Regions from separate parts of the Rhizobium sp. TAL182 genome, predicted to be linked through region 2. Evidence: riboswitches for the same ligand, from Rfam matches in the RefSeq annotation. Region 2 holds a riboswitch; the other holds the start of a gene.

Region 1 (5,387 bases), 1.2 Mb from region 2:
GGCGAAGGTGGCGGCGTTGACGAGGAGCGCCTGCCCCGGGCCTATCAGCCCGATCAATGCGCCGGCGCCGGCAGCGCCCACCGTCGAGGCTAGCCGTTCGATGGCGCTGGAGACGCCGGTCACCCGTTCGAGCGGCACGGCCGCCAGCGCAGCGATATCGGGAACCATCGCTTGCTTGGCGGCATCGGAGGGGCCTCGCAGCACCCCCATGACAAAAACAACGGGCAGCAGCACCGGCACGGTCAGCATGCCGAAGAGATCGACAATCGGCACCAGCCCGACCACAATAACGGAAGCAGTGTCGCAGATGATGGCGATGCGCTTGGCGCCGATGCGGTCGATCAGCGGCCCGCCGAGCGCCTTGGCGAGCACATAAGGCAGCATCTCCATCATCGCCGTCAGACCGGTCAGCACGGGGCTGCCTGTAGCGCTCAGCACCAGCCAGGGAATGGCGATGGTCGATAGCCGGCTGCCGGAAAGCGAAAGCGTCTCTGCGGCGGCAAGTGCTCGGAAAGGCTTGCCTTTTCTCACGGCTCGTCCTCCCGCTCGCGGTGCGGCAGGCGGCCCGGATAGGGGAAAGCGTGCAGCATGACATAGAAAGGAACCATGTCAGGATTCCGGGACGCCGCCTCCCCCAGTGGTGGGGCGGCCCGCATGGCTTCCAGGATGATATCGCTCAGCCGTTTCGTCAGGGCCTCGGCCTGGTCCGCCGTCATCGGGATGATGATGTCGTCGGCCGCCGTCGCCTTGCGCCATTCCGCCGGCAGCTCGGCATATTCCTCCAGCGCCTGCTGCATCTGGCCGACCTGCAGCGAGAGGGCCGCCTGGTTGAAGGCCATGTCGAGATCGAGCGCCTCGCCTTCGGCTTCGCTCGGGGGGACCGAGGTCAGCTCGTGGCTGGCGCGCCACCAGCGGTCGCGTCGCGAGGCATGCGGCGCTTCCTCGATGAAACCATATTGGGCGAGCTGGCGCAGATGATAGCTCGTCACGCCGCTGTTCAGGCCGAGCCGGACGGCGAGCTGCGTCGCCGTGGCGGGGCCGTCGATCCTCAGCATGCCGAGCATGCGCAGCCGGACGGGGTGGGCCAGCGCCTTCAGTGCGGTCGGTTCGGGCACGACACGGCTGACTATGCGCGAGGCAACAGCATCTGCGGCAGGTTCGGAGTTCTGCTCTTTCATGATCCCATCATATGATCGCAAACATATCTTTGCAAAAGTTTCTTTGCAAACTCTCTTCCTAAGGAATATTTGAAAACGATCTTCGGCAGTGGCTGGAATGATCACGCGCCATACGAGTGATTAACAATCATGATTCTTGTGAGCGCCAAACATGGCATGGCGGGCGCATTCGGGCAGCGCCATCTCGGGGCTCAATCCTCGGCCAAAGTGAAGACGGCACAGGGCTCGGCGATGCCGCGCAGGGTGTGCTCGCCGAGCCGCGTCAGCGCGGCCTCGGTATTCGCAGCCACCGCGCCTGAGATCAGCACGCTGTGGCCGAGCGGCTTGCAGAGCCCTTCCAGCCGGCTGACCAGATTGACCGCCGGGCCGATGGCAGTGAAATCTAGCCGGTCGGCGGCGCCGATATTGCCCCAGAGGATTTCGCCGAAATGCAGCGCCGCACCGAAGGGCAGCTGCGCCAGCCCCTGCGCCCGGCGCATCTGGTCGAGATGGACCATGCCGGCGCGGCAGGCGGCGACAGCCCGAAGCGCCGCCTCGCAGGCCTCCCGATCAGCTCCGGCCTCGTTGCCGGAAGCGGCGGTGACGGGAAAGATCGCCAGCACGCCGTCGCCGATGAATTTCAGCACCTCGCCACCGAAGGCGTGCACGGCGCCGGCAACGCGGTCGAAATAAGCATCGAGCGCTGAAATCATCGCCTGCGGCTCCGTCACCTGAGAAAGCGCGGTGAAATCCCGCAAATCGGCGCAGAGAAGAGCGGCGCGAATGGTTTCACCGGTGCCACGGGCAAGCGCACCCGACTGAACCCGAGCCGCACTGCGCCGACCGAGATAGGCTTCCAGCAGTGCTGCCCGCGCCTCCCGTGCCGCAAGGGCTGCGAGCGGCGCGACGGCAAAACGCGCGACCTCCTGCAGCCGCGCGGCTTCATCAGGAGCAAATTCGTCCGCCCCTTCCCCCTTGGCGATGCCCGCCCAGCCAAGCATGGCGCCGTCCTGAGAAGCTCCAACCCTCTCCTCCCAAACCGGCCCGAGCCCGGCCAGCCATTCGCGCCCGGCATCGCTTTGAGGTGCGGCGGCAAAACCCAGCGCCTCGATGACGGCTCCGGTTTCGGCCCGCCACAGCCAGGTACGCCGCGCGATGATCGGATGCGGCACCGAAAGTGTCAGCGCGCCGCCGGAAAGCGCCAGACCATCGGCCAGCAGCCGGCGCCCGAGCTCGGCCAGAAACCGTTCGGGACCGGGCGAAGCCGCAGCCTCGTCAATCAGCCAGGCAAGAGAGGAAGGCAGATCCATGGGTTAACATTGGCATTGCAACAGGACGTGGGCAACCCCGGGACATCAGCCCACGGACACTCCTGCGGCCTCTGAGGAGGTCTCCGGTCTCCGCCTGTTGGCAACCAAAATCTCCTCCGTCATGCTCGGCCTTGTGCCGAGGATCTGAGATGATCCAATTATGCGTATGAAAATAAACGGTTGTCGTCCAAACAATCGCCCTGGTCAGATACTCGGCACAAGGCCGAGCATGACGGAGGAGATTTTGTCGGCAAACCGAGGACACCTCTGGTGTCCGGAGGATTTCCTATCGGCACTTGCTCTCGCCGAGTCCCTCCTCAACCCTGTCAACCCCACCGCCCGACAACTCTGTGGAAAACCATTCGCCACGGTGGAAAACAACCGAATAAACACGTTTAAATTGCGCGACATTGATTCGATTATGTGCCAGCTTGTCATCAGCGATTGAGGGGTTGCGATGGGCACGACATACTGGCCGAAAGACCCGCTTGACGGGAATGACATGACGCTATTGACGTCGATCCTTCGGCGGTGGTGTGCGCGCTATGGGATCGAGTTTACGGCCGAGGAAAGCAAGCGGAAGGCGAAGGAACTCATCGAATGGTTCGAGTTCGGCGTCAAGGATCCGGCCGAGCTCGAAGAGCTGATTGACGGAAAGCACTGGCTCGTCAGCCGCATCTGAGCGCGGTCGTTATTTCAACAGATAAAGGCCGGGCGAAACATCGCACCGGCCCTCGTTCGTCCGCTTCTGTCCAAGGCTTTTAGTAGTCATCCCGCCAGCGGCGTTCGCGGTCCCAGCGCCGCTCATAGCGCCAACGCGGGCCATCCCAATCGCGATGACGCCGCTCCCAGCCCCAGCGGGGCGGACCGCCATAGAAAGCTACAGGCGGCGGGCGGCGCCAGTTGCGCCGGCATTCGCCCCAGCGGGTCAGGTGCCAGCCGCGACCACAGGCGTAGTCGACCTTTGTGACAGTGCTCTCAACCTTGATTGCCCCGATCGGCATCGCCTGAGCTGTGCCGATCGAGAGGCTGCCAGCGAGCAAGGCAGCCGCGATAGAAAGTGCCTTCATCGAAAACTCCATTTCATCCAGCCGCAATCACCTTAGGACCACCAAATTGAACTGGAGATGAACTGCACGTTCATGTTTACCGACGAAAAAGCAGCACTTTCTTGACCGCGGCGGATCGTTCTTCCCGCAGCGTCAAGCGCTTGAGGAACATCCCGCCGCCTGTCGAAAACCGTTCATCTCCTGCCGTAAAATGGATCTGGGCCAGGGTTCCGCCCGGCGGCGACCTCGGTGAGCCGTCCGAGGTAATGCGCCCAGCCTTCCTCATGGCCAGCGCATTGCTCCGCACTCGGCAGGCCGCTATGGGTGAGCCGCAAAAGCGTCCCGCCTCCCTGCTCGATCAGGTCGATCTCGACCAGACTCGATCCCGGCGGCACCACCTCGCTGCCGTCCCAGCCGAAGCTGTAGGCAAGCCGATGCACCGGCACCACCTCGCGAAACGAGCCGCGCGCAAAGCGGGCGCCGGTGACGTTGACGAGATAGAGCCCGCCGGGCTCCGGCTCGACCTCGGCTTCCGTCCCCATCCAGCGCAGGATCTTCTCCGGATCGGTCATCAGCGCAAACACCGCCGCCGGCGGCGCCGCAAGATGCGCCTCACGGCGCACGACGAAAGATTCTGGCATGTCTCTCTCCCATGGTTGCTGCCCCGGTTCGGGGGAACGACACATCCTGCTGTTTTGACGTGAGTGTCCTCAGCGAAGCATGTAGGCGTGAAGATACGCCTAGCAAGGGCGGGCATCCTGTAACGCGCGCTTAGCGTGAGACCCTCACCGGCCTCGGCGCGGCAACCTGCGGGCACCTCAGAATGAGGCTCGCTTGGGTTACAACCCGCACCCATCCGGAAACCATCTTACCTATTGCCAGCCCGCCGCCTTGCCCCTATTGTCCGCGCCGTTCTCAGGGCGGGGTGAAAGTCCCTACCGGCGGTATGCAGTTTCGATTGCGAGCCCGCGAGCGCCTTCCTCGGAAGGGTCAGCAGATCAGGTGAGATGCCTGAGCCGACGGTCATAGTCCGGATGAAAGAGAACGTGCGCTGCTGCTGCCCTCCAGGCTGGCGGCGGATGCTCGTGATCGCCTTGGGTGACGTGTCTGTACGCCAAAGGAGATTACTATGACACCCACCCGTTATGCCTTCGTCAAAGCCGGCTGGCACGCCGATATCGTCGACCGTGCGCTTGAAGGCTTCCAACAGCTTGTTCCCGCCGAACAGATCGACGTATTCGACGTCCCCGGCGCTTTCGAAATGCCGCTGCTGTCGCGCGATCTTGCCGCGACCGGACGTTATGCCGCCGTCATCGCCGCCGCCTTCGTCGTCGACGGCGGGATCTACCGCCACGAATTCGTCGCCCAAGCCGTCGTCGATGGCCTGATGCGTGCAGGCATGGATACGGGCGTGCCGGTGCTATCCGTTTCGCTGACGCCGCACCACTATCAGGAAACCGAGCATCACACGCAGATCTACCGCGCCCATTTCGTCGAGAAGGGCCGCGAGGCGGCACGCGCCGCCCTGATGATCGGCAAGACACGTGCCGCTCTTGCGGCCTGAAGCAGGTCGCGCAAAAGTGTGCAGCGGTTTGCGGCAACATGCGTGAAAACAAAAACCTAAAGCGCAAAGAGCGAATCTGAAAGATCGCGACGCGCTTTAGCAGCCGCGCGACAGGCGGCGGGATCGGCCCGCCGTCTCTTCTGCTCCGATAGAATAATTGATTCGACGCCCCGAACGCGCTGTGGTCCACTCGACCCCGACATGTATCGCCATTCTTAATGCGTCCAAACCCTGAGGAGCTGAAGATGAGCAATGCAGTGCGCAGTGACCCCCCCACCGAATCCACGAGAACACGACCGGTCGACAC
Region 2 (5,387 bases):
CTATTGCCTGAAGCGCCTCTGATCAGCTCACGCCTTGCCGGAATATTGATCGTCGCTGACCTTTTCCATCCAGTCGACATGCCTGCCGTCCAATGCCTCGTGGATGGCGATGTGCGTCATTGCCGTGTCCGGGCCGGCGCCGTGCCAGTGTTTTTCGCCCGGCGCAAACCAGACGGTGTCGCCGGCGCGGATCTCGCGGATATCCCCGCTCCAGCTCTGGGCGAGGCCCTTGCCCGAGGTGACGATCAGCGTCTGGCCGAGCGGATGCGTGTGCCAGGCCGTGCGGGCGCCCGGTTCGAAGGTGACGGAGGTTGCCCTCACCCGGGCCGGCGCCGGCGGCTCGATCAGCGGATCCTGGCGAACGGCGCCGGTAAAGTAGTCGGCCGGCGGTTTCGTCGAAGGGCGAGAGCCGGCGGGTTTGATCTCCATGATCGTTCCTTTCCATCCATTGCGGTTGAAGCCTTATCTGCGGACGATATTTGATCGAGGCGACCGATCAAGACCGGATCGGCAATTGCCGCACAGTTGCCCGCCTGATAGGCCAGTGTCTTTCATAACCGGGGAGATGTTCATGAAACACCATGCTTTTGGCCGCATGCCCTTCACCGTCACCAATGTCGGCTTCGGCGCCTGGCAGATCGGCGGCTCCTGGGGCGACATCAGCGAGGCGGATGGGCGCGCGGCGCTGAATGCCGCGCTCGATGCCGGTATGACGTTCATCGACACGGCGGATGTCTACGGCGACGGACGCTCGGAAAAGATCATTGCCGATGTCTTGAAGACGCGCGGCGGCGAGCGCCCGATGGTCGCGACCAAGGCCGGCCGCCGCCTCAACCCGCATGTCGCGGAAGGTTATAGCAAGGCCAATCTCGAAGGCTTCATCGACCGCAGCCTGGAGAATCTTGCGGTCGACAGTCTCGACCTCGTGCAGTTGCACTGCCCGCCGCGCGAGGTGCTTTACCAGCCTGAAATCTTCGAGAGCCTGGATACGCTGCAGAAAGCCGGCAAGATCAAGGGCTATGGCGTCAGCGTCGAAAAGGTCGAGGACGGGCTGAAGGCGATCGAATATCCCGGCGTCGTCAGCATCCAGATCATCTACAACATCTTCCGCCAGCGCCCCGACCATCTGTTCTTCGCCGAGGCGCGCCGCAGGAACGTGGCGATCATCGCCCGCGTGCCGCTCGCAAGCGGCCTTCTCTCCGGCAAGATCAGCCGCGAGACGCAGTTTGCCAGCGACGACCACCGCAATTTCAACCGCCACGGCGAAGCTTTCGATGTCGGCGAGACCTTTGCGGGTGTACCCTTCGAGGTGGGGCTGCAGGCGGTCGAGGAAGTGCGCAAGCTAGTGCCGGCCGGCGCCACCATGGCCGCCTTTGCGCTGCGCTGGATCCTGATGAGCGATGCGGTCACCGTCGTCATCCCCGGCGCCCGCAATGCCGAACAGGCGCGAGCCAACGCGGCTGCCGCCGACCTTGCGCCGCTTTCAGCGGATGTCATGGCGGCAACGCGCGAGATCTACGAGCGGCTGATCGCGCCGCATGTGCATCAGCGCTGGTAGCGCTGGAGGTTCTTCGTAAGGACTACGGCGAGACGAGAACAGCCTCTCATCCGGCTACCCCCACCGACCGGGGTCGAGCCACTCGTCTCGACCTGTCCTTCGGACCCCCGCTCGCGGGGCGAAGGGACCAAGCCGCAACCTCCCCGTCCCCCGCTTGCCTCTCGCAGGGCGCGTCCCCTCTCCCCGTTTTTACGCATGACGGAGACATGACGACCGGCAGGATTTCAGAGAGTCGGCGTCAGGCTGCCTGTTTTCCCCGACGCATCTCATTTCTCATGATGAAGAGCGACGCGGAAAGAATGAGTGCAGCGCCCAACCACAGATAGCCGGCGGGCGCGTAGCCGAAGAACAGCCAGCCGGCGAGAACGTTCAGCGGCAGCTTCAGGTCATCGAAGGGCTGGACATAGGCGGCGTCGGCGCTGGCATAGGCTAGGGTCAGCAGATATTGCGCCACGACCGTCAGGAGGCCAGCCAGAAGGAAGAGCGCGAGTGTCGTGCCTGTCGGCACTGCGAAACCCGCGGCAAGCGCCAGACCGCAGTTGATCGGCGTCAGCAGCACCAACAGCCAGACGGTGATGGTCTCCGGCCTCTCGATACCGGTCAGGCTCTTGGTGATGAGCGATGAGGCACCCCAGAGCAGTGCCGAGAGCACCGGCAGGAGCGCTGCCCAGGTGAAGCTGTCCGACCATGGCTGGAGGATGATCATCGCGCCGGCAAAGCCGACACCGGTTGCTGCCAAGCGGGCGGGGCCGACGCGCTCACCGAGGAACAGGCGGGCACCGAGAATGATGAAGAAGGGTGAGGTCATGACCAGCGCGATCGCTGCCAGATCGGCACCGAGGCAAGACCGGAAACCCAGGCCTCGACACCAAGCGCGGCAAAGACGACGCGCACGACGTGGCGCCAGGGATAGTCCGTCCGCATAGCAGCAAGGCCGGATTTGCGCAGGAAGGGCAAGGAGAAGAGGAAGGCGAAGGCATATTGCCAGAAGGCTGCGGAGGCTGGCGGAAAGGCAAGCTTCATGGTCAGCCATTGGGTGACGACGTTGAGCAGCGAGAAGGCGACGCCTCCAAGCACCATGAAAACGGCGCCGGCAATGGCGCGGGAACGCGGCATTGTAAGGGAATTCTGATTCATGTCTTCCATCCAGAACTACAGCGCCGCGCGTCTTTCCAGACGCGCAAAGGACGCTGTAGCGCTTTTAATTGCTGCATAATTTCATCCTTAAATCGATTCCGATTTGAGGAGTTATGCAGGCGACCAACATAAATCAGGACGCATGAGTCAACGGCGCGCAGACGCCGGCAGTCCTCTGCTCGCTCGCGGCCATGCTCATTCTCTTTCATCCGGACTATACCGTCGGCTCCGGAATCGCACCGGATCTGCTGACCCTTCCCCGGCCAAAAGCTTCGGAAGGCGCTCGCGGGCTCGGGCCGCAGCCCTTACCGCCGGTGGGGACTTTCACCCCGCCCTGAGAACAGCACGTTCGTAAAACAAAGCACTGCCTGCGGCAAGCGGCAAAACAAAAGGGGTCCGGCGGTGCCGAACCCCTCGAAATCCTGCTCAGCCGTTCTCGTTTACGGCCGGCGGACGATCAAATCAGCCGTTGACGGCGTCCTTCAGGCCCTTGCCGGGCGTGAACTTCGGCACGTTGCGAGCCGGGATATCGACTTCAGCGCCGGTCGACGGGTTACGGCCCTTCGTTGCAGCGCGATGAGAAACGGTGAAGCTGCCGAAACCAGCGAGGCGGATGTCGCCCTTGTTCTTGAGTTCGGCCTGGACAACGTCGAAAACCGCGTCAACAGCGGAAGCCGCGTCAGACTTCGTCAGCCCTGCCTTTTCGGCGACTGCGGACACGAGTTCATTCTTGTTCATGTTTCCACCCCTTTCTAAATGGTATGAAACGACTCAAATCTAAGCTAGGCGCAGATTAGGTTTCATCAGGCCCGCCGGGAACCCAAAAGCCCTGCAAATCAAGGAAAAGCAAGCGTCTCCATGACGTTTTCACAAAAAAGGCTGGCGTTTCCGCCAGCCTTTTCGCGTCTTTTGCGCTAATAGGGCACAAATGTGGCAAACGCCACTCAATGCGCTATGGTTGCGCCCGTATCATCAAGGCCTTCGACCGACGTGATGACAGGCGTTTCCACCGTGCCATCCCACTCGATCGGCTCCGGCCGCCGGATCAGCGCGTGCTTGATCACCTCGCCCATCCGGGAGACCGGGATGATCTCCATGCTGTTCTTCACATTGTCCGGAATCTCCGCCAGATCCTTGGCGTTCTCCTCCGGAATCAGCACCTTCTTGATGCCACCGCGAAGCGCTGCGAGCAGCTTTTCCTTGAGACCCCCAATCGGCAGCACACGGCCGCGAAGGGTGATTTCACCGGTCATGGCCACATGCTTGTTGACCGGGATGCCGGTCATGATCGAGACGATGGCGGTTGCCATGGCGACACCGGCCGACGGACCATCCTTCGGCGTCGCACCTTCCGGCACGTGCACGTGGATGTCGTTCTTTTCGAACATCGGCGGTTCGATGCCGAAATCGACGGCGCGCGAGCGGACATAAGAGGCCGCCGCCGAGATCGATTCCTTCATGACGTCCTTCAGATTGCCGGTAACCGTCATGCGGCCCTTGCCCGGCATCATCACACCTTCGATGGTCAGCAGTTCGCCGCCGACTTCCGTCCAGGCAAGACCGGTCACGACGCCGACCTGATCCTCGCCCTCGGCTTCGCTATGGCGGAAGCGCGGGACGCCGAGATAGTCGGCGATGTTGGCGGCCGTCACGTGAACGGACGTCGTCTTGCCCTTGATGATCTCGGTGACCGCCTTGCGGGCGAGCTTCATCAATTCGCGTTCAAAGCTGCGGACACCGGCTTCGCGGGTATACTGCTGGCTGATCGCCATCAGGGCGTCGTCGCTGACCGAGAATTCTTCCGGCTGCAACGCATGTTCCTTGATAGCCTTCGGCAGCAGGTGCCGCTTGGCGATCTCGCGCTTCTCGTCCTCGGTGTAACCGGCGATACGGATGATTTCCATGCGGTCCATCAGCGGTGCAGGGATGTTCAGCGTATTCGCCGTCGTGATGAACATCACGTCCGACAGGTCGTATTCGACTTCCAGATAGTGGTCCATGAAGGTCGAGTTCTGCGCCGGGTCGAGCACTTCGAGCAGGGCGGAGGACGGGTCGCCGCGGAAATCCATGCCCATCTTGTCGATTTCGTCGAGCAGGAAGAGCGGGTTGGACTTCTTTGCCTTCTTCATCGACTGGATGACCTTGCCGGGCATCGAGCCGATATAGGTGCGGCGGTGACCGCGGATTTCGGCTTCGTCGCGAACGCCGCCGAGCGCCATGCGGACATACTCACGGCCGGTCGCCTTGGCGATCGACTGGGCGAGCGAGGTCTTGCCGACACCAGGAGGGCCGACGAGGCAGAGGATCGGGCCCTTGATCTTGGTGGCGCGGGCCTGCACGGCCAGATATTCGACGATGCGCTCCTTGACCTTGTCGAGACCGAAGTGATCGGCTTCGAGGATCTTTTCGGCGTTGTTGAGATCGGCCTTGATCTTCGACTTCTTGCCCCAGGGAATGCCGAGCAGCCAGTCCAGATAGTTGCGCACGACGGTGGCTTCGGCCGACATCGGGCTCATCTGACGCAGCTTCTTCAGCTCCGCATCGGCCTTTTCACGGGCCTCCTTGGACAGCTTGGTCTTGGCGATGCGCTCTTCCAGTTCGCTCATCTCGTCGCGGCCTTCCTCGCCGTCGCCGAGCTCCTTCTGGATCGCCTTCATCTGCTCATTGAGGTAGTACTCACGCTGGGTCTTCT

Evidence for each region. Region 2 has a riboswitch for FMN ahead of Tal182_RS08575 (DMT family transporter). Riboswitches for the same ligand answer to the same signal wherever they lie in the genome.
Region 1: it holds a riboswitch for FMN, as region 2 does, so the genes downstream of both, Tal182_RS14495 (6,7-dimethyl-8-ribityllumazine synthase) here and Tal182_RS08575 (DMT family transporter) in region 2, are expected to answer to the same signal.

What each region holds. Positions count from the first base shown of each region.
Region 1 covers NZ_CP021024.1:2,868,323-2,873,709, forward strand. Annotated here, with positions in the region: gene Tal182_RS14465 (MFS transporter) at 1-531, opposite strand, end outside; gene Tal182_RS14470 (helix-turn-helix domain-containing protein) at 528-1,178, opposite strand; gene Tal182_RS14475 (adenylate/guanylate cyclase domain-containing protein) at 1,370-2,467, opposite strand; gene Tal182_RS14480 (hypothetical protein) at 2,925-3,149, shown strand; gene Tal182_RS14485 (hypothetical protein) at 3,229-3,537, opposite strand; gene Tal182_RS14490 (SRPBCC family protein) at 3,711-4,157, opposite strand; FMN riboswitch at 4,424-4,566, shown strand; gene Tal182_RS14495 (6,7-dimethyl-8-ribityllumazine synthase) at 4,646-5,080, shown strand; gene Tal182_RS14500 (VOC family protein) at 5,326-5,387, shown strand, end outside.
Region 2 covers NZ_CP021024.1:1,705,479-1,710,865, reverse strand. Annotated here, with positions in the region: gene Tal182_RS08590 (class I SAM-dependent methyltransferase) at 1-22, shown strand, start outside; gene Tal182_RS08585 (cupin domain-containing protein) at 28-429, opposite strand; gene Tal182_RS08580 (aldo/keto reductase) at 572-1,558, shown strand; partial or broken gene Tal182_RS08575 (DMT family transporter) at 1,797-2,695, opposite strand; FMN riboswitch at 2,889-3,041, opposite strand; gene hupB (DNA-binding protein HupB) at 3,158-3,433, opposite strand; gene lon (endopeptidase La) at 3,640-5,387, opposite strand, start outside.